Labilibaculum sp. DW002: one gene and its partner. The protein of the gene in region 1 binds, or shares a complex with, the protein of each later gene. Links are inferred from orthologs where the notes say so. Each region holds a gene or a part of one and is shown in the gene's direction. Other genes may lie near its edges.

Region 1 (15,863 bases):
ATGAAACCTGTTAGTTATAATTATGCTGTGAAAGAGGCTTATGAGCAGGCTGTTGAAGAAATTCATAATACGATTATACCAAAATTAAATCAACTCGATTTATAATCAGAACTAATTTTAAAATAAAAATATCAAGAAAAATAATAGCGTTTTAAATTCAACACACATGAAAACAAGAAAATTACAATCATTATTCCTAGGATTAGGAATGATAATGACTGCCGGATTAAGTTCTTGTGGTTCTAGTGAAAAAGTAGCATCTACAAAATCACAAGGCGAAGAATTAATTGAAGTTTATTGTACAGGTCCTGACTATCAGTCAGACAAAAAGCATTTTAGAGCTTCAGCAATAGGTGAGAGTTTAGATCAAATGGTTTCGAAGAAGAAAGCAGGAACCAATGCTCGTGCTGAGTTGGCTTCTTTGGTTGCATCTACAATCAAAGGAACGATTGATAATTACGTGAATTCAACAGAGTTGAATAATGTTGAGCAGGTTGAAGAACGTTTCGAAGGCTTAACTCGTGAGGTGATCAATCAGCAATTGAATAACATTAAAGTGATTTGTGAGAAGCAAACTCGTACTGCTCAAAGCAAATACAAGACTTATATTGCTATTGAAATGAGCGCTGATGATTTGGAAAAAGCAATCGAGCAGAAATTATCTCAGGATGAGAAATTAAAAGTGGATTACGATTACAATAAGTTTAAAGAAACTTATGAAGCTGAAATGCAAAAGCTGGAAGCTAAGCAGAGAGGATTTTAATAAAAAACACCCACAATAAGAAAGACCATTTCTAATAAAGAAATGGTCTTTTTACATCTAAAAAATTGGCCTATTATAAATTAAATAACACACCAACAGCTAGGTTAATATTCTCATAAGCTGAATTGTACTTAAGGTCTCCAAAAAACTGAACATCTCCTCCAGTTCTCGCTCCAATACCTAAATTCAAGCCTACTTTTGAATCGGAACCACCAAGATCTCCAAATTCACCCAAATCAATTGAAACATCTGCATATGAATAATTCAATCCTCCAATTGCATATACTTTTAAAGACTCATTTTTTACGAAATTATACTGAGCATCTGCATCTAACACATAATAAGATACATCTATACCATCTGGAGAACTTGGAAGAAAATAAGTGAACCCAGGGGCAATTGAAAATGATTCATTCAACTCATACAATCCTTTAACTCCAATTCCAAATGCGGCTTTATCACTTCCGTCATCATCAATAGAAAGCTTAGTTCCAAATACAAGATTACCTCCCAATTTCATTTGAGCGCTTACCTCTTGACCTACCAATAACATTGCAAAAATTGCAAATACCAATAAAATCTTCTTTTTCATAACTTAATTTTTAGGTTTAATGTTGTTTTACTTATTAAAAATAAGATTAATATTATTTTTAATGAAAGAAAAATAAGCATTTCTCCACACGCACAACAAATAAGCCTCACTATAAACATGTTGCACAACTTGGATATTAACATAAAACATTACTTCTTTTAAATATCCATTTAAGTAAATTTCTTTTTCGGCAAATTCACACCCTATAAATTTAACATATGCATCACTTTATCAGATCTAAAACAATTAGTGGGACGCACCAAAGTGTTAAGGAAGTATCCTTACTATTAATTTCAAGTCAATTCGAATTTTTATTCAATCAACAACCGATCCTTGTTAATTGCTCACTGTTGACTACCTTTACATCTCAATTATAAAATTCAAGAATGATAACAATAGACCAGCTAAAAGATTTAGCGGAACGCACGGCAGCGTTAAGGAGGTATCTTTGACATTGATGCCAAATTAATACAGATACAAGAAGATGAAATGAGAACTCAGGCTCCAGGTTTTTGGGACAATCCAAAAGAGGCCGAAGTTCAAATGAAAAAGCTTCGTGGAATAAAATCTTGGGTAGAATCATACAATGAGATAAAAGAAGCCATTGATGACCTTCAGATTTTGTTTGATTTTGCCAAAGAAGATGAAGCATCTCCAGAAGAAGTTGATGAGCAATTTGCTTCAAGCGAAACATTAATTGAAGCTTTAGAGCTTAAAAATATGCTCGGGAAAGATGAGGATAAGCTAGGTGCTATTCTGAAAATAAATTCGGGTGCTGGTGGTACTGAGAGTTGTGATTGGTGCGAAATGCTTTATCGAATGTATTTACGATATGGTGAAGCTCATGGCTATAAGGTGACTTCCTTAGAATATCAGGAAGGTGACGAAGCTGGAATAAAGTCGGCAACTATCGAAATTGAAGGCGATTTTGCTTACGGATATCTTAAATCGGAAAATGGTGTACACCGTTTGGTTCGCCTTTCTCCGTTTAATTCTGCCAACAAACGAATGACCACTTTTGCATCGGTCTATGTATATCCTGCCATTGATGATACGATCGAAATTGAAATTAATCCTGCTGATATTTCTTGGGATACATTTCGTTCAGGTGGTGCAGGTGGACAGAATGTGAACAAGGTAGAAACTGGTGTGCGATTACGACATGCTCCTACTGGCATTATTATTGAAAATACCGAAACCCGTTCACAACACGGAAATCGTGAAAATGCACTTCGATTGCTAAAATCGCAGTTGTACGAATTGGAACTAAGAAAACGTCAGGAAGAGACTGATAAAATTGAAGGTTCTAAAAAGAAAATTGAATGGGGATCGCAAATTCGGTCCTATGTAATGCAACCTTACAAGCTAGTTAAGGATGTGAGAACAGGCCACGAAACATCCAATGTTCAAGCCGTTTTAGATGGTGATTTGGATGGATTCATTAAAGCATTCCTAATGGAATTTAGTAATGACGAAAAAAAATAAAATACCGTAGGGACGTTACCTGCAACGTCTCTACTCTTTTGTTTTTTTGGGTTTAAACATCCCTCCAATTAAAACTCCGAACAACACCCCGTAAGGAACCATTGTATACCAATTGGCCTGTATTACGCAAGTTCCACTTACACATCCAACATATTTCCAATAAAGAAATCCTCCTAAAAGGCCTACTAGACCACCAATTAATTCAAATTTCCTATTTGATATGAATTGCTTTACCATACTGTAGTTATATATCTATTTATATAATTCAAACTTAGTAAAGAATAATGAATAATTTTGTCTTACGACTGACAATTCTTTCCTAAATTAATTTTTCAAGCTTTTTTTTTAATTTACAAAACACAAATTCAATTCTCCTCGATAAAGCTGAAAGACGTATATTTGTATCACTTTAAACTATAAACCAGAATTAAACATGTTAAAAATATATCACAATCCTCGTTGTTCTAAAAGTAGAGCTGGATTAAAATACCTACAAGACAAAGGCTTAGAGCCTGAAATCCGTTTGTACCTGAAAGAAGAATATACAGAAGCAGAACTTGCCGACGTATTGATGAGAATGGCAAAGAAACCTGTTGAAATCATTCGAACTCATGAAAAAATCTACAAAACAGACTTTAAGGGTAAAAATTTTAACGACGATGAATGGATTAAAATTCTAATCGAATTCCCAAATCTAATTCAAAGACCAATTGTGGTTAATGATCACAGAGCAATATTTGCTGTTCCTGCTGAAACAATGGAAGAAATTCTCTAAGAAATACTCTCTATCAACCAATTATCACAATCATATTTGATTTTCTATGTTTATGGATTTACTCATTGTAATATAATGACATGAATAAATTTGGAAAAATATATCTCGTATTATTAATCTTACTTTTCGCAGCTTGTGATCCTTTTGCAACTAAAATAGGAGACGAAGTATCGCTATATGAAAGTATCGAACAGAAAGAATTTGCTTTTCCTGACACATTAAAAGTAATGACATGGAACATTAAATTTGGAGGGGGTCGAATCGATTTCTTCTTCGATTGCCACGGAGAAAGGGTGATTATGGAAGAATCTGAAGTTTTGGAAAACATGTCAGCTGTGGCTGAAAAAATCCGTGAAGTAAATCCTGACATTTTAATGATACAGGAGGCAGATGTAAATGCAAAACGAAGTGCCTTTGTAGATCAAGTTCAATATTTGCTTGACAATACTGATTTTAATTTTGCAGCCTACGCTTCGCAATGGAAAGCCAAACACATTCCTAGCGATGGAATCGGTAAAATGGATTCGGGAAATGCTATTTTATCGAAATGGAAGTTTACCGATGCAAAACGCATAACACTTCCTTTAATTAAATCGCAAAATTTTATCGTTCGTTACTTTTATCTAAAAAGGAATATCTTGGGAATTAAGCTAGAGCATGAAGGTAAGACCTTACACCTGCTTACAACTCACGCATCTGCTTATGCAAAAGATGATACAAAGAAAAAACAACTGGATATTATTAAGTCACATATCGATTCTCTAAAACAAAATGGTGAACGATTCATATTTGGTGGAGACTTTAATTCCCTTCCGCCTTACAGCAAACAAACTAGCCAATTTGATGATTCGGCTTGTACCGATGGAGATTTTGAAGCAGATAATTATGCAGAAGAAACCGATTGGATGATCCCATTTTATGAAGATTATAATCCGGCGATATTATTAGAGGATTATAAAAATGACAATTCGAAGCACTTTACGCATACAACAGACAAAAATGGGTACTGGAATCGCAAGTTAGATTTCCTTTTTACCAATGGAGCATTTATTCCAAACAGTGGCACAACACTCCAACAGTGGATGCAAGTGTCTGACCATGCTCCGATTATAGTAGAATTTAACACAAAACAATAGAGTTTTTCATGTTCTAAAAGTATGATTAAGAACATTTTTTAAACTTTCCCTAAGTGATAAAAAGGCCTTATTTTTAGGCTCTAATTTTAAAACAGTTACATTAACAGTTACAGTTATGGCAGATAATAAACTTTTTAGTGACTTTGCTCCTCAATCAACTCAAGAGTGGATTGACAAAATCACTAAAGATCTTAAAGGGGCTGACTACGATAGAAAGTTAGTTTGGAGAACGAATGAAGGATTCAATGTACAGCCTTTCTACAGACTGGAGAACATGGATGACAAAGCCTTCATGAATACTTATCCTGGAGATTTTCCATATGTTCGTGGAAACAAGAAGGATAACAATGATTGGTTAGTTCGCCAGGATATTATTGTTGAAGATGTAAAAGCAGCTAACGAAAAAGCGTTGGACATCTTAAACAAAGGTATCGATTCAGTAGGATTCGTTCTTAACTGGAAATCTATCAGCAAAGAAGAATTAGCTACTTTATTAGAAGGTATCTATATGGATTGTGTTGAGATTAACTTCGAAAAGACACATTCTTCTGTTGAGCTTCTTCAAAACCTACAAGCATTAGCTACTGAAAAAGGTATTGCTTTAGACAAGGTTCAAGGTGGTGTTGCTATCGATGTTATTAAAGGGTTCAGTACAGTAGGTAACTATTGTGGAACTGAAGAGAGCGCTTTCGCATATGTGAAAGAAGCTGTTGAAGCTGCTAAGGCTCTTCCTAACTACAAAGTTATTGCAGTTACAGGTAGTGTATTCAACAACTCCGGATCTTCAATTGTTGAAGAATTAGGTTTCTCTTTAGCATCGGGTGCTGAGTATTTAGGAAAAATGATCGAAGCTGGTCTTTCAGTGGACGAAGTTGCTCCTAAAATGCGTTTCAACTTTGCAACAAGCTCTAAGTATTTCATGGAGATTGCTAAGTTAAGAGCTGGTCGTATGCTATGGGCAAACATCGTTAAAGCATTTGGTGCTTCAAACGAAACTGTTTGTAAAATGTTTGTACATGGTGAAACTTCAGAGTGGAACAAGTCTGTTTATGATCCTTATGTGAACATGTTGCGTACTCAAACTGAATCTATGTCTGCTGTTTTAGGTGGTTTGGATTCATTCACAGTGAAACCTTTCGATTCTGTTTATGCTGAATCTTCAGTATTCTCCGAAAGAATTGCTCGTAACCAACAATTATTATTAAAAGAAGAATCGCACTTGGGTAAGATTGCTGACCCTGCTGCTGGTTCATACTATATTGAGTCATTAACTGAATCAATCGCTGATGAGGCTTGGAAATTATTCTTAGCTGTTGAAGACAAAGGTGGATACCTTGCTGCTTTCAAAGCTGGATTCATTCAGGAAACAATTAAGGCTACTGCTCAGAAGAGAGATTTAGCTATTGCGACTCGTAAAGAAAACTTCTTAGGAACAAATCAATTCCCTAACTTCGGTGAGGTTCTTGAAACCATTCCAGAAGCAACTCTTTCTCCAGAAGATAAAACTGCTGACAACGCAGTTTGCGAAACATTGAAGCCATACCGTGGTGCTCAGGCTTTCGAAACTCTTCGTAACAAAACTGATATTTACGCTAAGGAAAATGGTCGTCCTAAGGTGATGATGTTCCCTATCGGAAACTTGAATATGCGTAAGGCTCGTGCACAGTTTGCATGTAACTTCTTCGCTTGTGCTGGATTCGATGTTGAAGACCACAATGGTTTTACTTCGGTTGAAGAAGGTGTGAAATTCGTAACAGAGAAGAACGCTAAGATTGTTGTTATTTGTTCATCAGATGATGAGTACGCAACTATCGCTCCTGAGCTTTTCGAAGCACTTAAAGGAAGCGCAACTCTTGTTGTAGCAGGTGCTCCTGCATGTGCTGACGAGTTAAAAGCTAAAGGTATCGAGAACTTCGTTAACGTGAAATCTAACGTTCTTGAAACTTTAAAAGCTTACCAAGCTAATCTTGGAATTTAATTAGAGATGTTGCACGGTAAAGACGTAGCATGCTACGTCTCTACAGGATAAAAACAGAAAAAATGAAACCAAATTTTAAAGATATAAATATCAAGTCATCTCAAAGAGCTGCTGCTACTTCTCAGGAATGGGAAAAGGAAAACGGCATTGAAAAATCTTGGATGACACCAGAGCAAATTCCGGTTAAAACAGCTTTTAACAAGGAAGATTTAGAAGGTATGGAGCACTTGAACTATGTTTCAGGTTTACCACCATTCCTACGTGGACCTTATTCAGCTATGTATCCTTTGCGTCCTTGGACAGTTCGTCAGTACGCAGGTTTCTCTACTGCTGAAGAATCAAATGCATTCTACCGTCGTAACCTTGCTGCTGGTCAGAAAGGTCTTTCTGTAGCATTTGACTTGGCTACACACCGTGGTTATGATTCAGATCACGCTCGTGTAGTTGGTGATGTTGGTAAAGCAGGTGTTGCTATTGACTCTATTCTTGATATGGAGATCCTTTTCGATCAAATTCCATTGAATAAGATGTCTGTTTCTATGACTATGAATGGTGCTGTACTTCCAGTATTGGCTTTCTATATTGTTGCAGGTTTGGAGCAAGGAGCTAAGTTGGAAGAACTTTCAGGAACCATCCAAAATGATATCCTTAAGGAATTCATGGTGCGTAATACTTACATTTACCCACCAGAGTTTTCAATGAAAATTATTGCTGACATCTTCGAATTTACTTCTCAGAAGATGCCTAAGTTTAACTCTATTTCTATCTCAGGTTACCACATGCAAGAAGCAGGTGCAACCGCAGATATCGAGTTAGCTTACACTCTTGCTGATGGTCTTGAGTACTTGAAGAAAGGTGTTGCTGCAGGTATGGACGTTGATGCTTTTGCTCCTCGTTTGTCTTTCTTCTGGGCGATTGGAATGAATCACTTTATGGAGATTGCTAAGATGCGTGCTGGTCGTTTACTTTGGTCTAAGATTGTAAAACAATTCAATCCTAAGAACCCTAAGTCAATGGCATTGCGTACTCACTCACAGACTTCAGGTTGGTCATTAACTGAGCAGGATCCTTTCAACAACGTTGGACGTACTTGTATCGAGGCTATGGCTGCTGCATTGGGTCACACTCAGTCGTTGCATACAAATGCATTGGATGAGGCGATTGCATTGCCAACTGACTTCTCTGCACGTATTGCTCGTAATACTCAAATTTATATTCAAGATGAGACTACAATCTGTAAGGCTGTAGATCCTTGGGCTGGTTCATACTACGTTGAGTCATTGACTCAGGAGTTGGTAGACAAAGCTTGGGCTCATATCGAAGAGGTTGAGAAATTAGGTGGTATGTCTAAAGCAATTGAGTCTGGTATTCCAAAACTTCGTATCGAAGAAGCGGCTGCTCGTACTCAAGCTAAGATTGACGCTAATACTCAAACTATTGTAGGAACTAACAAGTACCGTCTGGAGAAAGAAGATCCATTGGATATTCTTGAAGTAGATAATACTGCTGTACGTACTGCTCAAATCGAAAGATTGAATAAGCTTCGTGCTAACCGTGATGAGGCTGCTGTTAAAGCTGCTCTTAAAGCGATTACTGCATGTGCAAATGGTGGCGAAGGTAACCTATTGGATCTTGCTGTTAAGGCTGCACAATTACGTGCTTCGTTAGGTGAGATTTCAGATGCATGTGAAGAAGTATGTGGAAGATATAAAGCTGTAATTAGAACTGTATCAGGCGTGTATTCATCAGAATCAAAACAAGATGCTGACTTCGCTAAAGCGAAAGAGTTAGCTGATAAATTTGCAGAATTGTCAGGACGTCGTCCTCGTATCATGGTTGCAAAAATGGGTCAGGACGGTCACGACCGTGGTGGTAAAGTTGTTGCTACTGGTTTTGCTGATATAGGATTTGACGTTGATATGGGACCACTGTTCCAAACTCCGGAAGAGTCTGCTAAGCAAGCTGTAGAGAATGATGTACACATCGTTGGTGTTTCTTCATTGGCTGCTGGTCACAAGACTTTGGTTCCTGCTATTATCGAGGAATTGAAGAAATTGGGTCGTGAAGATATCATGGTTACTGCAGGTGGTGTTATTCCAGCTCAGGATTACGATTTCTTATACGAAGCTGGTGTTGTTGGTGTATTTGGTCCTGGTACCAAAGTATCAAAATGTGCTATCCAGATGCTTGACATCCTAATTGAGCAATACAAAGACTAGTTCTTTTATTACACTATATTTAAAGACAGGAACAATGTTCCTGTCTTTTTTTTGTGCTATATTTCTACCTCAATTAAATATGAGTGCAATGAAAAAACTAAGCTTACTAATTTTACTTTCTATACTTACGATTAGCCTTCAAGCGCAAAATAAAACGATAGAAGATTCTCGAATAGAAAAACAAATTCTTTACGGACAAGTTAACCTTGAAGCTTTCCAAATGGACCTCTGTAAAGATTGGTATGCTCCGGAATATAAATCCTACCAAATAAAAGAAGAAAAACTAAAACAACTAACGGATCAAAAACTATCAAACATTTCTATTAATTTAATTTTTGGATCCTGGTGCCACGATAGCCACCGAGAAGTTCCTAGATTCATAAAAATTTTAGAAGAAATAAACTTCCCCTTTCCTCAACTTAAAATGCATGCTCTTGACACTTATAAAAAATCACCTAGTTATGATGCAAAAGCAAACCAAGTTGAGTTTGTTCCAATAATGATTATTTATAGAGGTAAAACAGAAATCGGGAGAATAATTGAAAGTCCAGAATTAACACTTGAGGAAGATCTTTTCAATATTATCTCTAAAAATTAGTACCTTTACCCTATTGGATCAATCTACTTAATCATGGAACAAGAGAGAACAAATGCTGGACAAACACTTGGTATTATTGGATTAATACTTGGTATTTTAACTTTTATGTTGGGATTTATTCCTTGTGTAGGTGTTATTGCAATCATCCCTGGTGTTATTGCAATTGTATTAAGCAGTATTGGCCTAGCTCAAGCGAATAAAAGTAATGGTGCACGCGGAATTAATATTGGTGCATTAATCGTATCAGTAATTGGTGTTTTAGCTGCCTCTTTGTGGTTGGTTTTTGTAGTTGGAATTGCAAGTTTAAACGAAGATGAAATTGAAGATTTTGTAGAAGATGTTATCGAAGAAGTAATTGAAGAATCTGTTCACAACCCAGACTTACAAGATGCATTGCACGAACTAGAAGAACAATTAGACGAAGTTTGTGTTGACTCAATTCACATCAAAACCGATAGCATTAATATTGAAATCAAAATAGAGAATGACTAGTTCTCATATTTCTGCAGAACACAATTATAAAATTGTTAACTATATTCTAGCAGGAATAATCCTATGTATTTTTCTTTATTCTGCTCTTTTTTCCCCTGAAGGAGGTAAGCATCCAGTTCCCTCTTTTTTTACACAATTAACAGGTTACGAAAGTCCATCAACCGGACTTTCCAGAAGCTTTTCGGCTATCGTTAGAGGCGATTTTGATCTTGCAAATAACTTTAACCCAAATGGATTGCAAATTTTTCTTTTTTTTGTGATTCAGTTTTGCTTTAGAATAAGTTCAAGCTTTTTTATAAAGATTCCAAACAGCTATCTAAAACCTTATATTACTGCAGATATCCTTATCTCAATTTTCGGCTTTTACCTAGCCTTCAGACCATTAATTTCGTTTACCATTAAACTTTTTAAAGAATCTCTCGTAGAATACATGTAAGTTAAATATTCTTAAACTAAATCTTACATTATGTCAGTACTACTTGTGATTTTTTGCATTGCACTGCTGACCAGTTTAATGGTTCTACATGTGTTTAATGAGCTCAATTTATCTAAAAGGATAAACAAGGCAGGATATTTTGTGCAAGAATTATTGGATCAAAAAGGGATTAATCATCTCGATGTGGAAAAGAAATTTGAAATATCAACTTTCCCAACCCAGCTTAGAGTAATTGAATATTATTTGCATTCTCTTGATTCTAACTACAATGATTTTGGCAGAAAAAAGACTGTTACCGAAAGAATTGATTCCATAGAAAACACTCTGATAAATTATGGATACCAGAGTGATCTAAGTCTTATTTAAGCTCGTCTAAGGCAAAACATTTATCTACCTTAACGCCACGTTCTGTTTGTTTTAAACTACAACATTCAGTGGTAATATCATGTTGAAAAAACAAGGTGTAATTATTTTCTACAGCCTCTTTTAAAAAGATCTGCTTTTCACTCAGTGATACAGTTGGATTTAAATCGTAACTAGCCAACCATTTTACAGGAACATTAGCCGCTGTTGGAATAAAATCACCAGCAAAAACCAAAGTACGATCTTCATTCTTAATTAATGATATCATTAAACCCGGCGTGTGACCATTTACAAATCGCACCTCAAAATTTGGAAACAACTCTCCCTCCTCTTCTACAATTTGCAGCTTCCCAGCTTCTTTTATGGGCATTACGTTCTCCTTAAAATAAGCGTCAGCTTCTCGGATATTAGGATTTAAGTAATTTTCCCACTGTGCTCTACTTACCCAATGTGTAGCATTTGGAAATACCAATTCGTAACCATCCCTATTTTCATTATGCTTTACAGCGCCACCACAATGGTCAAAATGCAAGTGCGTCAACACAACATCGGTAATATCTGTAGGAGAATAGCCTACGTTTGCTAAAGAAGAAATAAGTCTAGCATCACCATTCAAATGTTGATGTTCAAAAAAGGCTGCATCTTGCTTATCACCAGTACCATTATCAATTAATATTTTACGCTCACCATCTACCACAAGCATACTTCTCATGGCGCAATTGCATAAATTATCATCATCACTTGGATATTTTCGGCTCCAATAAAGTTTAGGTACAACGCTAAACATAGCTCCTCCATCACACTTAAAATTACCCGTTTCGATATTATATATTTTCATTATTTTAACTTAAATATGTTATCTTTAAAATTATTTTTTCCTGTAAATTCAGAGTTTACAGAGGCGACTTCTCAACGCAAGTCAAAAATACGATTTTAAAAACGAAATTCCATGAGAGTACATTTTATAGCCATTGGTGGTGCTGCGATGCACAATTTAGCTTTAGCTTTACACAAAAAAGGGTTTCATATTACTGGTTCGGATGATGAGATATTCGATCCTTCGAAAAGTCGATTGGAACAATACGGTCTCTTACCTGAAAAATGGGGATGGTTTCCTGATAAAATCACCTCAGACATAGATGCTATTATTCTTGGTATGCATGCTAGAATAGATAATCCGGAGCTTTTAAAAGCAAAAGAACTAGGCTTAAAGATCTACTCTTATCCTGAATACATATACGAGCAGACAAAAGATAAAACTCGGGTGGTAATTGGTGGTTCACACGGCAAAACAACAACAACTTCGATGATTATGCATGTTTTAAAATGCAATAATATCGATTTTGACTATATGGTTGGTGCTCAAATTGAGGGATTCGACACAATGGTAAAGTTAAGTGAGGATGCAAAAATAGCAGTTTTTGAAGGTGATGAATACCTTGCCTCTCCCATAGATCCACGCCCAAAATTTCATTTGTACCATCCACACATCGCTTTACTAACAGGAATTGCATGGGATCATATTAATGTTTTTCCAACATTTGATAATTACGTAGAACAATTCGAAATCTTTACGGATTTAATTCAAAAAGATGGAAGTCTGATTTATTTTGAGAAGGATGAGCACATTCAAACAATCTTAAAGAACAAAAGAGAAGATATTACTTACATTCCGTATAATACTCATCCGTTTAGAGTAGAAAACAACCTTTCCATACTAAAAGGTAAATCGGAAGAATATGCTCTTGAGATTTTTGGGGAACACAACCTACAAAATTTAATGGGTGCATACCACATCTGCAAAAGCATTGGTGTTTCAGATCTTGATTTTTATTCCTCTATTCAGAATTTTTCTGGAGCAGCTCGCCGTCTTCAAAAATTAGACGAAAATGATACTTGTAGTGTTTTTCAAGATTTTGCACACTCGCCATCAAAATTACAAGCAACAACGCAAGCTGTAAAAAAACAATATCAAAACAGAAAACTAATAGCCTGTATGGAATTGCATACATTTAGTAGTTTAAAAAAGGAATTCCTGCCTCATTACAAGGATACCATGTGTACCGCTGATCAGGCATTCGTTTATTTTGATCCAAAAACAATCGCTCATAAAAAATTAGAGCCAATTACTAAAGAACAGGTTGCTGAGGCATTTGGAGGCGATAATCTTAAGGTTTATACAGATTCCGATCTGTTAATTTCTGATTTGCTAGCCATGAACTTTACCAACACAAATGTACTTTTAATGAGTTCAGGTAACTTTACTGGAGTAGATCTAAAGCTACTGGCTAGCAAAATCACTAAAAAAAAGGACTAAGTTGACTTTCAGCACCTTGAGAAACGCAATGTTGCTGATGGTTAAATTAATACTATTTTTACACTATGATTAGTCCTAAAACCAAGGAATACTATGCTTCAACTCTTTAGATATATTTTATTTATTCTTCTGTTAACTCCGACCAATTTATTGATCGGACAAAATCAGGATCAAATTCTAAAGGCCGAAGAATTACTAATAAGCACTTCAGGTAAAGAAAGAGTCGCTTTACTTAATGAGCTTTCACGTCTATATATCGATATAGATCCAGATAAAAGCGTTGAATACACAAAAGAAATCGTAATACTTACTGCAGATGACCCCATAAAGAAATCATCTAATTTATATAATCTAGGAAACCTTTATCGAAGAGTTAATAATTACAGATTGGCCTTGGATTGTCAAACTCAAGCGCTTGAAATACGTAGGCAGATTAATGATATCAAGGGCACTGCTAGTTGCCTAAATAACATTGGTGAAATCTATAAAATACTTAACAAACACGAAGAAGCACTCAATTACTTTAACCAGTCCCTAAAAATTAGACAAAAGGAAGGCAGCCCCAAAGAAGTTGCCTACACTTTGAATAATATTGGAAGTACTTATTGGCTAAAGAAAGATTACGCAAGCTCGTTGGAATTTTACCTGAAATCACTCGAAATTAGATCTAAACTAGGCGATAAATCTGATATTTCTTCATCTTTAAACAACCTTGGTAATGTTTACAAAAACCTTGGCAAGTATAACAAAGCTCTTGACTATTATGCAAAAGCATTAGAAATACGACAAGAAATTGGAGACAAAACGCTGATTGCATTCAGCATGAATGACATAGGCGGCATCTACTGGCGATTAAACAACTACAATGAATCGCTTTCCTACTACAATAAATCTTTAGCCTTACGAAAAGAGATTGGAAACAAGAGATACATTGCAGCAACTCTAAAAAATATTGGAACTGTATACAAAGACCTAAATGAGTTAGATTACTCTTTGAAAAGTTATAATGAATCCTTAAAGATATATGATGAATTAAACGATTTAAAGGAACAAGCAAATGTCTTTTCATCCATTGGGAAACTGTACGAAAGCTATAATAATTTCGACAAGAGTCTGGAATATCACAAAATAGCTTTGAATTTGCATCGCCAAATTGGAAATACAAAAGGAATAGCCTACTCTTCCAATAGCATAGGTGAAATTCTAATGAAATATTTCATTAGCGAAGAAGCTAAGACTTATCTACTTTCAGCTTTTGAACATGCCAATCAATGCAAGGACCGAAGTTTGCAAAAAATCACATCAGAAAATTTATTTGAATATTTTTCAAATCAAGGTGATTACAAAAAAGCGCTAGAATATTTTAGAGAATTTTCGAGTACGCAATATGATAGTATTGTTGATCAAATTGACAAAGGCAAGATTGCAGAGTTTGAAGCTAATTACGAAATCTCAAAAAATAAAAATGAAATTAAGAGTTTAAAAGCCTATAGCCGTCAGCAGACTATTGTAATTTACCTTTTTATAGCCTTAATTATTTTAGCTGGTGGAATCGGATACATTGCTAATAAAAACATCAAAATAAGAAAAGAAGCAACTCAGGCACTTACTGAGAAAAATACCGAATTAGAGGAAATCAATTCTCGCTTAAAGGAAACTGAAGTTAGCTTACGAGACTTAAACCTTACTAAAGATAAAATATTCAATATAATTTCGAATGATTTACGAACTCCCTTCAATGACATGAAGGTAATGAGTTCAAAATTGATTCAAAGCTTTGAGCAACCAGAGATAGGATCTCAAAAGGATCTTTCCCAGAATATTCGCGACTTATCTTTTCATACTTCCGATTTAGTCGAAAAGCTCCTTTCTTGGTCAGCTTCACAATCTGGGAAAACAAAATTTGCTGCTCGTGCTTTTAATCTAAAAGAACTATTAGATTACTCTTTATCAAAATTGTCAGAACAACAAATAGAAAAAAATGTAAAAATCATTTTCAATTTAGACAGTACAATAAAAGCCTTCGCAGATACTGCATCAATGACCGAAACCTTTAAAAACTTACTGTCAAATGCTATTAAATTCTCATATCGTGAAGGCAAAATCACCATTTCGGCAAGAGAAAAAAAGTATTTAGTTGAGCTAGAAATAACCGATGAAGGTGTTGGTATGAGCAAAACAAATCTTCATAAAATATTCCGATTGGACAATGACTATCTTGCTTTAGGAACTGCACAAGAAAAAGGTGCTGGTATCGGTCTACTTCTTTGCAAGGAGTATGTAGAAAAAAATGGCGGGAAGATTTGGGCTGATAGTGAAGAAGGAAAAGGAAGTAGTTTTTTTATTACCATTCCTAAATCAGATAAATTAATGGGCTCTGTTCCTCAAGCTAATCATTAAACATCAAAAATACTTCATAAAAAAAGGCCTCGAATGAGGCCTTTTTTATTTTGATCGATAAACTATCGATATTAGTATTTTTTAGCAACGAAGTGGTAATGAGAACCGAATCTTTCGAAAGCAGCTTGATCTAGCTCTTCTCTAAAATCTGGGTGAGCAACAGAAATAATTGCCTTAGCTCTTTGCTGAAGTGTTTTACCGAATAGGTTAACACATCCGTGCTCAGTAGCAAACCAACGCATGTTGTTACGAGTTGTTACAACACCTGATCCTTGCAATAGAGTTGGTGTAATTTTAGAAACACCTTTA
Region 2 (15,822 bases), on another replicon or contig:
GTTGTACCAATTGTTGAACGAATCCTATTCTATCGTTCGTAGTCCCAAAAGCTATAATTCACAGGTTGGAGTTCCTTTATCGGTTTGGAATATGAGTGCCGATGCTGAAATGGGAATTTTTGAAGCTGGAATTTCACAGACTGGTGAAATGGAACGTTTGGCAGAAATTATTAAACCTACTATTGGTGTATTTACACACTTGGGCGATGCGCATAACGAAAATTTCAAAGGCAAACTTCATAAATTAAAAGAGAAGATTAAATTATTCTCTTCTTGCGAAAGCATTATCTATTGTTCGGATGAACCTCTAATCGGGAAGGCCCTGCAAGTAGAATATGGGAATAAGAAAAATAATATTACTTGGTCGCGAAAACATCCTGCAGACTTAAAAGTAGTTAGTGAGCGTATATCAGGTGGTCAAACGCATCTTGAACTAAAATCTTTTAATGAAAAAAAAATAATCACAGTCCCTTTTACCGATAGGGCATCAGTTGATAACGCAATATTGTGTTATCTCTGCTTGCAAAGTCTTAGGGTTTCAGATCAAATTATAAGCAAGCAAATTCAGAAATTAGAACCAATCGCAATGCGATTGGAAATAAAGGAAGGAATTAATGATTGTACGCTGATTAATGATTATTATAATTCTGATTTAGGATCGCTAGAAATCGCTTTAGATCTAGCAAATCAACAACAAACAGATAAGAAGACAACTTTACTCTTATCGGACATATTGCAGTCGGGATACAGTGATAAAAAATTGTATGCTTTGGTTGCCAAAATGCTTGAACAAAAAAAAGTAGATCGATTGATTGGTGTTGGAGAGGCAATTTCAGCTCAATCTAAAATGTTTAAGTGCGATACATCTTTTTATCGGTCAACCGATGTGTTTCTTGCAGATTTGAATCGAAATCAATTCAAAAATGAACTCATTCTGATCAAAGGAGCGAGGCCATTTCATTTTGAAAGAATATCTAATGTTCTTCAATATAAGGCCCATCAGACCGTTTTGGAGGTGAATATGAGTGCCATGGTGCACAACCTAAACTATTTTCGTTCATTGCTTACGCCAAGCACTAAATTGGTGGTTATGGTGAAAGCTTTTTCTTACGGAAGTGGGTCTACTGAAATCGCAAATTTATTGCAATATCATCGGGTTGATTATTTGGCAGTAGCCATTGCAGACGAAGGTGTTGAGCTGCGAAATGCTGGCGTTACAATTCCCATAATTGTGATGAATCCAGAGCCTCATAGTTTCGATACGATGATTGAGTATCGCCTGCAGCCAGAAATATACAACCACAGTATTTGTGCTGATTTTGAGAAGGCATTGCGAAGAAATGGAGTGAAAAAATACCCAATCCACATCAAATTGGATACGGGAATGCATCGCTTGGGATTTGTGGAGGATGATTTGGCACAATTGGGCGATACCATTAAGGATAACGACCACTTTTTCATTCAGTCAATATTTTCACATTTAGCAGGAGCAGATGAGTCACAACACGATGATTTTACAGCTCAGCAAATCGATTTGTTCAATCTGTGGAGCGAACAAATCAGAAAGCACTTCCCTTATCATATCGATAAACATATCTTGAATTCTGCAGGAATAGAACGCTTCCCAGAGGCACAATTTGATATGGTTCGTTTGGGAATTGGTCTGTATGGAGTTAGTGCTACACATCAAGAAAAATTAATGAATGTAAGCAGTTTAAAAACCACGATCTCTCAAATAAAAGAAGTCGCAAAAGAGAATACGGTTGGTTATGGTCGAAAAGGCCAATTGCAGAGCGATACACGCATTGGCGTAATTCCAATAGGTTATGCCGACGGCTTTAATAGAAAACTCAGTAATGGAGTTGGCAAGGTAGTGGTGAACGGTAAATTAGTTCCGGTTGTTGGCAATGTTTGTATGGATATGAGTATGATCGATCTCACAAATGTGAACGCTAAAGAAGGAGATGCTGTGACTATTTTTGGTGACGACTATTTGGTTAGCAAGCTGGCTGAGCAGTTGGATACCATTCCTTATGAAATTCTGACAACAATTTCTCGTCGTGTAAAACGGATCTACTTTCAGGAATAAAATATTTTGGGTGTTCCCCTCGTAAACTCGTGGCGGGCTATTCACTTCTACTCCTCACTCATTCTTCGCTGTGGGGTATCCGTTTCTATCCCTAACACAAGCATTTGAATATTACCATCAGTTTTTAATATAAACGAAAAGCCATCCCTAACGAGATGGCTTTGTATATTTTCGAAAATCAGGTTTTAACCGAGTTTGCTAATTCTATCAAGTTTTACTTTATCTATTATTTTGATTTTTCGTCCATCAATAGCAATAACCCCTTCACTAGCAAATGTAGATAGTGTTCTGATCGCATTAGATGTGGTCATGTTTGATAGGTTTGCAATATCTTCTCTTGAAAGATAAACCTTAATCGTTGTGCCATCATCCTCGAAACCGTAAGTGTCACGAAGGAATAATAAAGATTCAGCCAAACGTCCGCGAATATGCTTTTGAGTAAGTGTTACTGTTCTGTTGTTAGAGAAACCCAGTTCAGTAGCAAAAGATCGGATAATACTTAAAGAAAGTTCTGAATTTGTTTTAATAAGCTTCAAAATCATCTCATAGCTTACCGTACAAGTCACTGAATCTTCGATTGCAACAGCTGAAGCGATATTGTTTTCTTCAGCAAAAAGTGCTCTATAACCGATGAAACCTACTGGTTTAGCCATACGTACAATCTGCTCACGACCACCAACTCCTTCTTTGAAAATTTTAACCTTACCATCTGATAAACAGATAAGACCGAGTGGCTTTTCTCCTTCTTTATAAATGTATTCACCCTTCTTAAAAAAACTACAGCTCATATTGTGTTGCAGCGTTTCTTTTTCTTCTGGAGTGAGAACATTAAATACTGAATTTGGGTGGTTTATTACCTCCCCACAAATAACCTCTCTCGATTTTCTATCATTCTCAATCATACACAAAGTGGAATATCAAATTAAAATACATTGTATGTTTTAAAACACTTCAAAAGTATACAAATGAAATGAAATGAGAAAACGAATGAAGAAAAATTTCATTATTTACGTAATGTTCGACAACATGCTATTTTATAGGTGTTTATACCCATTGGATAGTGTTTTTCTACTAAGGTATTTTTTTGATCAAAGCCAAAAGCCTTCGATGAAACGCGTAAAACAGGTGCTGTTTGGAATCTTTTGTATTCATTCATGTTTGCCATTCGAATGGTCTTTGATACGATTTCAGCTTCGAAATCTTATTGAATTATTTCTTCCGAAGACATATTTTTTTCTATATATCGGAATAAAATGCCGTCTAACACATCGTAATCGGGTAAAGAATCCGAATTCTTTTGATCGAGACGTAATTTAGTGTTCGAAATAGGGAATAGATATTTCTCTGATCAGCAATATAGATTCAGATGTGAAATTATTGTTTTGAGAATATTAGGGGACAATAATCTTCACTTAACTTATTTTTAATATTTTTGAGAAACACAATTACAGTTAGCACTCATTTAATTCAGAAGAATGTACTTGAATTACTATAAAAATATAAGTAGGAATATTTTAATTCTGCTATTCACCTTTCTTGTTTCGTGCAATTCGGGTCCTAAAAAACCTGATACATCAGATATCCAATTAGAAGTTAAGATTCTACGATTTGATCAAGAGCTTTTTGCCTTGAAGCAGAATCCAGATATTAATCAGTTAAGGAAAAGATATATTGATGTGTTACCAATGTACAGTAATAAAGTAATTGGTTTAGGAGATTCTAATGATCCAAATTATATGGAATATTTAAACAAGTTTTTAAATGATTCCACAATGACTTTGGTAGCCAATAGAGTTTCGGAAGCATTTCCTTCTTTAGAAAAAGAGGAGAGTGAATTAAAAGATGCATTTAAGTACTTGAAGTATTATTATCCAAGCAAACCAGTTCCTAATTTTTATGCTCAAATTTCAGGTTTTAATCAATCGATAGTTGTAGCTGAAAATTTGGTTGGTATTAGTTTAGATAAATATTTGGGTGAAGATTGTGAGTTTTACTCTTATCTGGGTACACCAATGTATGCTAGGGAAAATATGATTCCTGAGCGCATTTCGCAAGATGTTGTTTTGGCTTATGGCTTAACCGAATTTCCTTTTCAACCCCTAAAAGATGATCTAATCAGTAACATGATCTATCAGGGGAAAATAAGATACTTTGTTCAGGCGATGATGCCAGACAAGAATGAATCAGATATTTTGAAATATTCAGAGTCAGAGTTTGAGTGGTGCGTTGAAAATCAGGAGTTGATGTGGGGATATGTTATCGAACAAAAACATTTGTTTAGCACTGATTACAGAACCATTATTAAATATATAAACGATGGTCCTTTTACTCCAGGAATGCCACAAGAATCACCTTCTAGAACTGGAATTTGGCTTGGTTTACAAATTGTAAAGCAGTACATGAACAAACATGAAGGATTTACCTTAGTTGATTTGATGAAGGAGAATGATTACGGAATGCTTCTTCGTGAGTCTGGCTATCAACCTTGATGAAAACTGCCATGAAACTAGCGATCATTCAATTCGCTCCAGTATTTGGAGATCTAAAAGCGACTTTAGCTGTCTTAACTGACTTATTAGAGCAAGTAAAAAAGGCTGATTTGGTTGTATTGCCTGAGTTAGCGAATTCGGGTTACAATTTTAATTCTAAGGAAGAGGCTTTCAGTTTAGCTGAAACGATTAAGTCTAGTGTATTTCTAGATTTTCTTCAAGCTAAATGTAAATTGTATGGTTTTACGATTGCTACTGGTTTCGCAGAAAAAGAAAATGATAGTTTATACAATTCTTCGGTGTTGCTAAATGGGGATGGAATTATAGGAACTTATCGGAAATTGCATCTTTTCATGAATGAAAAGCAGATATTTAAGCAAGGCAACTTAGGATTGCCGGTTTTTGAAATTAAAGGTGTGAAAATTGGGATGCTGGTTTGTTTCGATTGGATGTTTCCCGAAGTTTGGCGTAAATTGGCTTTGAAAGGAGTCGATCTTATTTTGCATCCTTCCAATTTGGTATTGCCATATGCACAATCGGTTATTCCTTCTTATGCATTGGTCAATCGAATTTTCATTGCTACAGCAAATCGAATTGGAATCGAAAAGGAGCTTTGTTTTACGGGACAATCAATAATTGCAAATCCAAAAGGAGAGCTTCTTGCTAAAGCGAATAAAGGAGAAGAAGTTTTGATTGTTGATATTGATCCATTAATTGCGCGGAACAAAATGATAACTCCATTGAATAACGCTTTTGAAGACAGACGAACAGATATTTACGAATAGCCTCAATAATGAACACTGCTGATATCGACCAACAAAAAAGAATTATCCGAAAGGAAATAAAACTGCTTAAGCAAAATTATTCTGAGCAGCAAAGTAAGGAAATGTCAATGCCTATTCTCGAAAAACTTGAGAGCTTGAAGGAATTTAAAGAAGCTAGAACAATCATGTTATATTGGTCGATGAAGGATGAGGTGTTTTCACATGATTTTGTTTGTAAGTGGGCGAAAGAGAAAAAAGTTATTCTTCCTAGTGTTAAAGGGCAAACGCTGGATTTAAAAGTATTTGCAGGGAAAGAGGAATTGGTTGATGGTGAAAATTATGGAATACCCGAGCCAGATGGACCTGTATTTATGGCTGAAGATGAAATTGATTTGATTTTAATTCCAGGAGTTGCTTTTGATAAAGCAAATAACAGAATGGGTAGAGGAAAAGCTTATTACGATCGATTGTTACAATCCTTAAGTGCTTATAAAGTTGGAATTTGTTTTCACTTTCAGCTTTTGGATGATGTTCCAATCGATGAACACGATATTAAAATGGATGCAATTGTTTATTAAATAAAAAAAACCGATGATCTAATCATCGGTTTTTTTAATATCTGTAGAGATACGGTTATTCAGGATGAATAGCTTCTACAGGACAAGCATCAACGCAAGTACCACAGTCAGTACAAAGATCTGCATCGATAACATAACGCTCATCTCCCATAGAGATCGCTTCAACTGGACATTCCCCTTCGCATGAACCGCAAGAAATACAATCGTCGTTAATTACGTAAGCCATTGTGTTTTATTTTTTAGTGTTAATAATTAATGCAAATGTAATATCATATTTTAAACTCAAAAAGAAAATGGAGTAGAAATCTATTATTTTAAAAGAGATTAAATAGTGAACAGTAGACCAAAATAAGAGTTTCAGGTGTTTTATCCTATGAAGATAAAAATGTCATTATTGTAATGTGCTCTGAGTCAAAGCATTGATCGGGTTATTTATTTAGGTGCGAGATTGCTAACCAAGCCATTGTATTCATCGATGTCTCTAACGAATCATCATTTGCTTCAAAATTTGAAGTGTGCAAGGAGCCGTTTTTGTCTGATTTAACGCCAAAACGATAGAAGGTAACGGGGTATTTTTGCGAGTAAAACCCAAAATCTTCCGTTGTCATTCTAATATCCATGTTCACAACCTTGTCATCGCCGAGTATATCTATTGCATTTTTTTTGGCTTCGTGAGTTAAATCTTCATCATTAACAAGAAAAGGATATCCATGTCTTATCTCGACTTCACACTCGGCACCCATTCCAGAAGCTGTTGATTTTGCAATGTTGGTAATTAACTGTTTCGCCTTTGCTCTCCATTCTTCGTTCATGGTTCTAAAAGTACCTTCTATTTTTACCTCTTCGGGGATAATATTGGTAGCACCATTGGCAATCATCTTGCCAAAAGACAGTACCGTAGGTATTCTGGCATCACAATGTCTGCTTACTATTTGTTGCAATGCAACGATAATATGAGATGCAATAAGAACATTGTCAGTGCATTTGTGAGGCATAGCAGCATGGCCTCCTTTACCTTTAATGTTTAAGTAAATCTCATCACCCGAAGCCATGTACATTCCCGATCGGAAACCAACTGTTCCAGCAGGCATATCCGGAAGAACATGTTGTCCTAAAATCCATTCTGGTTCGGGTTGCAAAGCTCCTTCTTCCATCATTAATTTTGCCCCACCTGGTAATAGTTCTTCACCAGGTTGAAAAATAAGCAAAACGGTTCCTTCCCATTCATCTTTAAATTCGCTTAATATTTTAGCAGTTCCTAATAAGCTAGCCATGTGTAAATCGTGCCCGCAAGCATGCATTACACCATTGTTTATAGAACAATATTTATTTTGTGGATTTTCTGTAATAGGCAAAGCATCCATATCTGAACGTAAAGCAATTACCTTTTTGTTTGGGTTTTTGCCTTCAATTTTCCCAACAATACCTGTTTTAGCAAAGCCGCTTTTGTAAGGGATTCCTATTTTCTTTAAATAATTTTGAATGAATTTTGAAGTTTCAACTTCTACAAAAGACAATTCTGGATTGGAATGTAAGTGTGCTCGTATATCTTTAATTTCAGCATTAATTGATTTTGAGAATGCCTTAATTTTGGTTTTTAAATCGGTCATGTGTGGTTAATTTTATTTTTCGAAAATCTGTTTAATGCAATAAACAAGCTAAATATACCAAAGATTTTCTTTACGGCTTACAGCATGATTTTTTATAAAGTACAAATCTACAAATTGTTTAGCACAGAAATTACTCGTCTTATCTCGCAATGGCAATTTCATTCTTTTATATTTAAACTGAAATTTTTGGTTTGGTTTTTGTTTTGTATTAAAATGGATATTTAGAAAATGCAATTAATTTCACAATTGTATTGATGATAATAATGGTTAGAGACTTGATAGGAATAGCATTGTGGAATATTTTTAGGCTTAACAACTATTTAACGATATTCTGAGATCCATTTAGCTATTTTTTTTTAATTTTGTATACTTAAACCAAATTTTACGGGAGAATTTATAACTCTTTAAATAGTTTGTCGTAATAGACAAAGTCACTGTAATTAAAATATTTAATTGATATGAGTAAAAAAATATTTTATTTGTTGGTAGTTGCCATTTTGGGAAGCACACTTTTTGTTTCTGCTCAGAATGTGAAACCAGTAATGAAATTTGATTCGAAGGAGCATGATTTCAAAACATTTAAGGAAGAAGATGGGAAAACATCTTACTCATTTGAATTTATTAATACGGGAAATCAACCTGTTATTATAAACAATGTAAGATCATCGTGTGGATGTACATCTCCAGAGTGGAGCAAGCAACCTGTTGCACCAGGTCAAAAAGGTTTTGTTAAAGCTACTTTTGATCCTAAAAATCGTCCAGGCCCATTTAGTAAAACGGTTACTATTACAGCAAATACAAATCCTGCAATTACTATTTTGAGAATTAAAGGAAATGTAATTGAACGTGTAAAAACGGTTGCTGATTTATATCCTCGTGAAATGTCTGGTTTACGTTTAAAGAATAACCACCTTTCTTTTACTAAAGTGAAAAATACAGATGTAAAGGAAAGTGTTATGGAAGTTTATAATGATAGCGATAAAGCCATTAGTCTTGGATTTAAAAGAGTTCCAGCTCACTTAACGCTTCGTTTGGTGCCTGAGAAACTTCAGCCAAAACAAAAGGGGAAAATTGTTGCATCATATAACGCAAGTCTGAAAAAAGATTGGGGTTTTGTAATTGATTATTTAGATGTTCTAATAAATCAGGAATACAAGCCAGGAAATCGTTTAACCGTTAGCGCTAATTTAATTGAAGATTTTTCGACAATGTCGAAAGATGAATTGGCAAAATCACCTAAAGTAAAGTTTGAAAAAAATGTTTTTAATTTTGGAGAATTGACTCAAGGAGAGAAAGCGGAGCATGCTTTTATAATAAAAAATACGGGTAAGTCTGATCTTTTGATTCGCAAAACAAAAGCTTCTTGTGGATGTACAGCTATTGCACCTCAATCAAAAATTATAAAAGCTGGTGAAACATCTGAATTAAAGGTTGTTTTTAACTCCAGAGGAAAAAGAGGTCGTCAAAATAAGATGATTACTGTAATTACTAACGATCCTGTTGATTCAGAAGTAAAATTGCGTGTCACAGGAAATGTTGTAATGCCAAAAATGAACTAATCAATTGATCAGATAAATATTGATTCAAAAGGCTTTTCCATTGGAAAAGCCTTTTTTGTTGCTCATAAACATATGCATTTTTCCTTTGCTTTGCTAAGTCATTACTTAGTATATTTATAACTTCGCAGTTAGAACGAATGGAAAATTCTTGTCATGTCAGATAAAAATAAAAACGAACATATCGAAAATGCTCCTGATTATAAAGCTTTAAAAGTAAACTCAGGAATAAGTAAGCCACCTTCAATCAACCCTCGCATAGCGGATCGATTGAAGATGAAGAAAAGAAAAAAGCATACTGTTGATGACTTTGTGAAAGGGATTTTGGATGGTAATATGGCTATATTAAGTCAGGCCATAACATTAGTTGAGAGTGCTAAGTTTGAGCATCAAAAAATAGCTCAGGAAATCATTGAGCGTTGTTTGCCTCATTCTGGTAAGTCAACAAGAATTGGTATTACTGGTGTTCCGGGTGCAGGAAAAAGTACTTTTATCGAAGCATTTGGAAAGCATGTTACAAGTATGGGACATAAGCTTGCTGTTTTAGCAATAGACCCGAGTAGCGAACGAACAAAAGGTAGTATTCTTGGGGATAAAACAAGAATGGAGGAACTGGCTGTAGACCCTCATGCTTATATCCGACCTTCTCCTTCAGCGGGGTCGCTAGGTGGTGTTGCGCGTAAAACACGAGAGAGCTTAATTCTATGTGAAGCTGCAGGTTTTGATACAATTCTTATTGAAACTGTAGGTGTTGGTCAATCAGAAACAGCTGTTCATTCTATGGTTGATTTCTTTTTATTGATTCAGATTGCAGGAGCAGGAGATGAGCTACAAGGGATCAAGCGTGGTATTATGGAGATGGCAGATGCCATTGCTATTAATAAGTGCGATGGATCTAATGTAACCAAAGCACAGTTAGCTCGCGTTCAGTTCGAAAATGCTTTACATTTGTTTCCTTTGTCACCATCCCAATGGTCTCCTAAAGTGTTAACCTGTTCCTCAATAGAGAAAAAAGGGGTTGACGATATTTGGAACACTATTATGGATTATTGCAAGCATACATTCGAGAATGGCTACTTCGATAATAGAAGAAGTGAACAAGCTAAATATTGGATGTATGAAACAATTAATGAGCAATTACGTGATAATTTCTATCACGATAATGTGATAAAAAATATGATTCCTGATTTTGAGACAAAAGTTTTAAATGACGAAATGAGCTCTTTTATTGCAGCTTATAAATTATTGAATACCTATTACGATCAAGTGAAAAATAAAGAATAAGTAATTGGCTTCATCGAAAATCTTTTCATTTAATTGAATAATTTGGTAGATTAGAGCAATTAATTAACATATTAACAAAATACTTAATCAAATGAAGAAAATTTTCATCGCGGTTTCTGCGATTGGGCTTTTTTTAGCCTCTTGTAACTCTGCAGATCAATATAAGTTGACTGGGAAAGTTGCTGGTATGACTGAAGGAAAAGTATACCTTTCTAAACCTCAAGATAGTAAGTTAGTAAAGGTAGATTCTACTGTTATTGGAGAAAATGGTTTCTCTTTTGAAGGTACAGTAGAAAGTCCAGAAATGTATTATATTGAATTAGAAGGGCAAAAGGGAGCTATCCAGTTGTTTTTAGAGAATTCTGTAATTTCTGTTGATGCAAATCTTGAGAATTTGAGAGAAGCAAAAGTTGTTGGTTCTGCAAATCAAGATATTATGCTTGCTTTTGGTGAATCTCAGAAAGCTGTTCAAGAGAAGCAGCAAAGCATGTATCAGGAATACCAAAAAGCAATGCAGGCTAAAAATCAAACTGCTGCAGATTCTATTCGTGGTGAATTTGATAAGTCAGAAGAAGTGAAGACGGCTGCAAATATGGAATTTGTGAAAGCAAATGCAAATACTGTTGCTGCTGGCTTTATTGCTCAAAGAATGTCTGGTCAGATGGAGATACAAGAAATGGAAGACTTATATAACCTTTTAGGGGAAGCTGCAAAAGAATCTTCATATGGTGTTAAGATTAATGAAAAGATTAACACGATGAAAAAAGTTGCAGTTGGTCAACCAGCTCCTGATTTTACTTTAAATACACCTGAAGGAACTCCTTTGAGTCTTTCTAGCCTTAAAGGTAAGGTTGTTGTTATCGATTTTTGGGCATCATGGTGTGGTCCTTGTCGTAGAGAGAATCCTCATATGGTAGAAATTTACAATGAATTAAGCCCTAAAGGTGTTGAATTCTTAGGTGTTTCTTTAGATAAGGATAAAGATAAGTGGTTGAAAGCAATTGAAGATGATGGGTTAATTTGGAAACACGTTTCTGATTTACAATATTGGAATTCTAAAGTTGTAAAGTCTTATGCTGTAAGTGGTGTACCTTTTACTCTTTTGGTTGATCAGAATGGAAACATTGCTGGAACAAAATTACACGGAGAAGAATTGAAAGCTGCTATTGAAAAATTACTTCAGTAAGCTTTAATATATAAGATATTGAGCCCGACGGATTGTTAATCTGTCGGGCTTTTGTTATCCTATGAATTTTGCCTAAATTCAGTTGATGGAAAGATGAACAAAACCATCCAGTAAGAAAAAGTAGAATCTTGTGTTAAAATTGTGAAAATGAATATAGATTTCAGTTGAAATTCCTTTGTTGAAACAAAAAATAATCTACTTTTGTTATTTAAATAAGATCTAAATAGAACAATACTTTTTTTTGTACAAATGAATACAATAAACAAAATTATTTTATTTCTGTTTGCCATTGTGGTAATGTCTTGTCAATCAGGAAAAATAGAAAAAGAGAACAACTTACTTTCGGTAAGTATTTTACCGCAAAAATATTTCATAGAGCGAATCGCTGGCGATGATTTTAAGGTTAATGTGTTGATTCCTCCTGGAGCAAGCCCTGCAACCTATGAACCAACACCAATGCAAATGACAGGTGTAGCAAAATCGATTGCTTACTTAAGAATTGGTCACATCCCTTTCGAACATGCATGGTTATCTAATTTAATTGAAGGAGCAGGCGAAATTAAGGTCGTTGACTTGTCAAAAGGAATTGAGTTAGTAAAAGGAATGGCAGTTAAACATGGCGACCATTTTCATGAAGGTGGAATTGATCCGCATGTGTGGTCATCGCCTTTAAGTGTTAAAATAATTGCGAAGAATACATTCGAGACATTGGTTGCATATGCGCCAGAAAAGAAGGGTGAATACGAAAAAAATTACAATGCCTTTTTAGTAGAATTAGAAGAATTGGATCGAATGGCTCTTGAGGCTTTTCAAGCGAAACAAGGGAAATCATTTATGATTTTTCATCCTGCTTTATCTTATTTGGCCCGAGATTATGGTTTGAATCAAATATCGGTTGAATTGGATGGAAAAGAACCTTCTCCTACTCATATGAAACATTTGGTAGAAGAAGCAAAAAGCAAGGGAATTAATCAGATTTTTGTGCAAAAACAATTTAATGTGGAAAATGCCAAGGCAATTATGGCTGAGATTGGTGGAGAAGTAATTCAGATTGATCCCTTATCAGAAGATTGGCTAAGTGAAATGAAGCGCATCATCAATATACTTAAAGATTGAAAGAGAGCAGATGAAAAATATTCTGGAACTGAAATCTGTAACTGCTGGTTACGACAATAAAGTTGTCTTAAAGGATGTGAACCTCACAGTTAAGGAAAATGATTTCTTAGGCGTTATTGGACCTAATGGAGGAGGAAAAACAACTCTACTTAAGGTGATTTTGGGATCATTGAAAACCATACAAGGTGAAATTTTGCCTGAAGGTAATGATCGATGCAATATTGGTTACTTACCACAAATCAATCAGATTGATAATAAGTTTCCAATTCAGGTAAAAGATGTTATTCTTTCGGGTCTAATGTCTCACAAAAGATTATTCGGAAGATATGGAAAAGAGGATAAGCTTCGCGCCGGTGAGTTGATGACTCAAATGGGTATTCTTCACCTTAGAAATAAGAATATTGGAGAACTATCAGGAGGTCAGTTGCAACGTGTTTTTCTTTGTAGAGCCATAATTTCTGATCCACAGATTTTAATATTAGATGAGCCTGACACCTATGTTGATAGTCATTTCGAAACGGAATTGTATGGTGTTTTAGATCAGCTCAACGATCATATGGCTATTATTGTTGTTTCGCATGATGTAGGAACCATCAGTTCACATGTAAAAACCATAGCCTGTGTTAACGGAAGCTTGTGTTATCACGATTCGAACATTATTAACGAAGAACAGCTTAAAACTTATAATTGTCCTATCGATTTGATTACACATGGCGAAGTTCCTCATCGCGTACTAAAGCATCATCATTAAAATATGAATTCATTAATAGAATTGTTTCAATATAATTTCTTTTTAAATGCTGTAGGTGCGGCTTTATTGGCAAGTATATCATGTGGTATAATTGGAACTTATATTGTCGCACGCCGTATTGTATTTATTAGTGGTGGTATAACGCATGCATCCTTTGGGGGAATTGGCATCGCCTGGTTTTTAGGTTTGAACCCTGTACTTGGCGCTGCGGTATTTGGTGTATTCTCGGCTTTGGGTATCGAATGGGTATCGAAAAAAACTGATGTTCGGCAAGATTCAGTTATTGGTATTCTTTGGGCACTTGGTATGGCTCTGGGTATCATTTTCATTTATATGACACCTGGTTATGCCCCAAACCTAATGAGTTTCTTATTTGGAAATATATTAACGGTAGGCTCTTTAGATTTATATCTGTTATTGGCTTTGTGTATTGTTACCATTACCATCTTTATCTTTTTTATTAGGCCAATACTATTTGTTGCCTTTGATGAGGAATTTGCACGAACACAAAAGGCTCCTGTTCAGTTTCTAAATTATTTAATGATATCATTAGTGGCTTTAGCCATTGTGTTAAACATAAGAGTTGTAGGAATTATTTTGGTTATTTCTTTCCTCACAATTCCTCAGACCATTGCTGGGATGTTTACAAGCGATTTTAAGAAAATGATATTGGGTTCAATAGGATTTGGTATTTTAGGTTCTTTTATTGGTTTGTTGGTTTCATATGAGATCAATGCGCCATCGGGAGCCACTATTATTTTTTCGTTTGTTATTCTTTTTGTTGTCGCTAAAATCATTCAGTTAATTATGATTTCGGTGAAAAGAAAGAATAATTCTTTACGAGAAAATAAGATCACGGTAAATTAAAAAAGAAGATTTAAATTAGTAAACTATACTTGTACAAATATAAACAACACAAATAAAAATGACTTACGATTTAATAGTAGTAGGAAGTGGACCAGGTGGTTATGTTGCTGCCATTAGAGGGGCACAATTGGGTATGAACGTTGCCGTAGTTGAACGTGCTGAACTAGGTGGTATTTGTTTAAACTGGGGATGTATCCCAACCAAATCCTTATTAAAATCAGCTCAGGTTTACGATTATATGAAGCATTCTGCTGATTATGGTATAGCTGTTGAAGGTGAAATTAAGCCTGATTTTGAAAAGATAGTTGAGCGTAGCCGTGGGGTTGCTAATAAGATGAGTGCCGGTATTCAGTACTTACTTAAAAAGAATAAGGTTACTGTGATCAATGGTTTTGGTAAACTTACTGTTGACAAAAAGCTGGAGGTTTTAGCTGAAGATGGTAGCAAAACAAACTACGAGGCTAAGCACATTATTTTAGCTACAGGTGCTCGCTCTCGCGAATTGCCAAACTTACCACAGGATGGTAAAAAAATCATTGGTTACCGTAAGGCGCTAACGCTTGACAAATTACCTAAATCGATGATTGTTGTTGGTTCCGGTGCTATTGGGTCTGAGTTTGCTTACTTCTACTCAAGTTTGGGAACTCAAGTCACTTTAGTTGAGTTTATGCCAACCATTCTTCCTATTGAGGACGAAGAGGTTTCTAAGCAAATGGGACGTTCTTTCAAGAAGAATAAAATTAAAGTCATGGTGAAATCTTCAGTTGAGTCGGTTGAAGGCGAAGAGGGTGACTTGAAAGTAAACATCAAGAATAAAAAAGGTGAGATTGAAGTTCACGAATGTGAGATTGTTCTTTCTGCCGTAGGTATTTCACCAAATACCGAGAACATTGGACTTGAAGAAGCTGGTGTTGAAACTAAAAACGGACGTGTTGTTGTTGATGACTATTTCCGTACCAATGTTGAAGGCGTTTATGCTATTGGTGATATTCTGGAAGGTCCTGCTTTAGCTCACGTTGCTTCGGCTGAAGGGATCTGTTGTGTTGAGAAAATTATGGGAATGAATGTTGAGCCTATCGACTACACAACCATTCCTGGATGTACATATACCACACCTGAAGTTGCTTCGATGGGATTAACTGAGAAAGCGGCTAAGGAAGCCGGTCACGAAATTAAGGTGGGTAAATTCCCATTCTCTGCTTCGGGTAAGGCTAGTGCTGCCGGTGCAAACGAAGGTTTCGTTAAACTGATTTTCGATGCTAAATATGGCGAGCTTTTAGGTGCGCATATGGTAGGTGCTAACGTAACCGAAATGATTGCTGAATTGGTTACGGCTCGTAAGCTTGAAACAACAGGTCACGAGTTAATTAAAGCTATCCACCCTCACCCAACCATGAGTGAAGCGGTAATGGAAGCTGCTGCAGCTGCTTATGATGAAGTGATTCATATCTAAGAAAAATAGAATAATTTCATATAAAAGCCATCCAATAGGATGGCTTTTCTTGTGGAAATAAGGGTGATTTTGAATCAGA

Evidence for each region.
Region 2: the proteins of scpA (region 1) and meaB are in contact, whole or in part, in a crystal structure (PDB 8DPB), measured with the Methylorubrum extorquens proteins. The link is inferred for Labilibaculum sp. DW002 from one-to-one orthologs. Residues at the interface, in SOR27001.1 of Methylorubrum extorquens: Glu577, Glu578, Asn579, Asp580, Gly581, Arg582, Arg583, Arg585, His596, Ala604, Ser605, Ala608, Asp609, Gly611, Phe612, Asp613, Val614, Asp615, Ile616, Gly617, Pro618, Leu619, Glu625, Arg628, Gln629, Val631, Glu632, Asn633, Asp634, Glu661; in SOR26638.1 of Methylorubrum extorquens: Arg20, Ala21, Ala24, Arg25, Thr28, Ser32, Arg33, Arg34, His37, Thr98, Gly99, Gly100, Ser101, Ile102, Leu103, Lys106, Thr107, Ala110, Ala113, Ile114, Asp115, Arg116, Ala118, Phe119, Ile120, Arg121, Pro122, Pro124.

Annotation. Positions count from the first base shown.
Region 1 is NZ_JAKJSC010000001.1:2,611,317-2,627,179, forward strand. Bases 6,386-9,369 are described here. They hold scpA (methylmalonyl-CoA mutase), read left to right. Parts: upstream 6,386-6,791; coding sequence 6,792-8,948; downstream 8,949-9,369. Other genes in these bases: L3049_RS10435 (methylmalonyl-CoA mutase family protein), read left to right, coding at 6,386-6,729; L3049_RS10445 (hypothetical protein), read left to right, coding at 9,037-9,369. Also shown: L3049_RS10400 (LPP20 family lipoprotein), read left to right, coding at 1-105; L3049_RS10405 (hypothetical protein), read left to right, coding at 167-763; L3049_RS10410 (outer membrane beta-barrel protein), read right to left, coding at 837-1,355; L3049_RS10420 (hypothetical protein), read right to left, coding at 2,871-3,077; arsC (arsenate reductase (glutaredoxin)), read left to right, coding at 3,274-3,615; L3049_RS10430 (endonuclease/exonuclease/phosphatase family protein), read left to right, coding at 3,696-4,751; more of L3049_RS10435, read left to right, coding at 4,867-6,385; more of L3049_RS10445, read left to right, coding at 9,370-9,546; L3049_RS10450 (hypothetical protein), read left to right, coding at 9,580-10,038; L3049_RS10455 (DUF2752 domain-containing protein), read left to right, coding at 10,031-10,474; L3049_RS10460 (hypothetical protein), read left to right, coding at 10,505-10,840; L3049_RS10465 (MBL fold metallo-hydrolase), read right to left, coding at 10,833-11,675; L3049_RS10470 (UDP-N-acetylmuramate--L-alanine ligase), read left to right, coding at 11,787-13,154; L3049_RS10475 (tetratricopeptide repeat-containing sensor histidine kinase), read left to right, coding at 13,248-15,554; L3049_RS10480 (acetyl-CoA hydrolase/transferase family protein), read right to left, coding at 15,626-15,863. UniProt on the Escherichia coli protein: Catalyzes the interconversion of succinyl-CoA and methylmalonyl-CoA. Could be part of a pathway that converts succinate to propionate.
Region 2 is NZ_JAKJSC010000002.1:11,002-26,823, forward strand. The notes cover bases 8,364-11,306. They hold meaB (methylmalonyl Co-A mutase-associated GTPase MeaB), read left to right. Parts: upstream 8,364-9,242; coding sequence 9,243-10,370; downstream 10,371-11,306. Other genes in these bases: L3049_RS11795 (DUF1573 domain-containing protein), read left to right, coding at 8,364-9,089; L3049_RS11805 (redoxin domain-containing protein), read left to right, coding at 10,462-11,306. Outside these bases: L3049_RS11760 (bifunctional UDP-N-acetylmuramoyl-tripeptide:D-alanyl-D-alanine ligase/alanine racemase), read left to right, coding at 1-2,089; L3049_RS11765 (Crp/Fnr family transcriptional regulator), read right to left, coding at 2,275-2,991; gliding motility lipoprotein GldB, read left to right, coding at 3,565-4,578; L3049_RS11775 (nitrilase-related carbon-nitrogen hydrolase), read left to right, coding at 4,590-5,363; L3049_RS11780 (5-formyltetrahydrofolate cyclo-ligase), read left to right, coding at 5,372-5,920; L3049_RS11785 (DUF362 domain-containing protein), read right to left, coding at 5,976-6,146; L3049_RS11790 (M20 metallopeptidase family protein), read right to left, coding at 6,349-7,530; more of L3049_RS11795, read left to right, coding at 7,989-8,363; more of L3049_RS11805, read left to right, coding at 11,307-11,556; L3049_RS11810 (metal ABC transporter solute-binding protein, Zn/Mn family), read left to right, coding at 11,806-12,672; L3049_RS11815 (metal ABC transporter ATP-binding protein), read left to right, coding at 12,683-13,423; L3049_RS11820 (metal ABC transporter permease), read left to right, coding at 13,427-14,290; lpdA (dihydrolipoyl dehydrogenase), read left to right, coding at 14,349-15,743. UniProt on the Escherichia coli protein: Binds and hydrolyzes GTP. Likely functions as a G-protein chaperone that assists AdoCbl cofactor delivery to the methylmalonyl-CoA mutase (MCM) ScpA and reactivation of the enzyme during catalysis.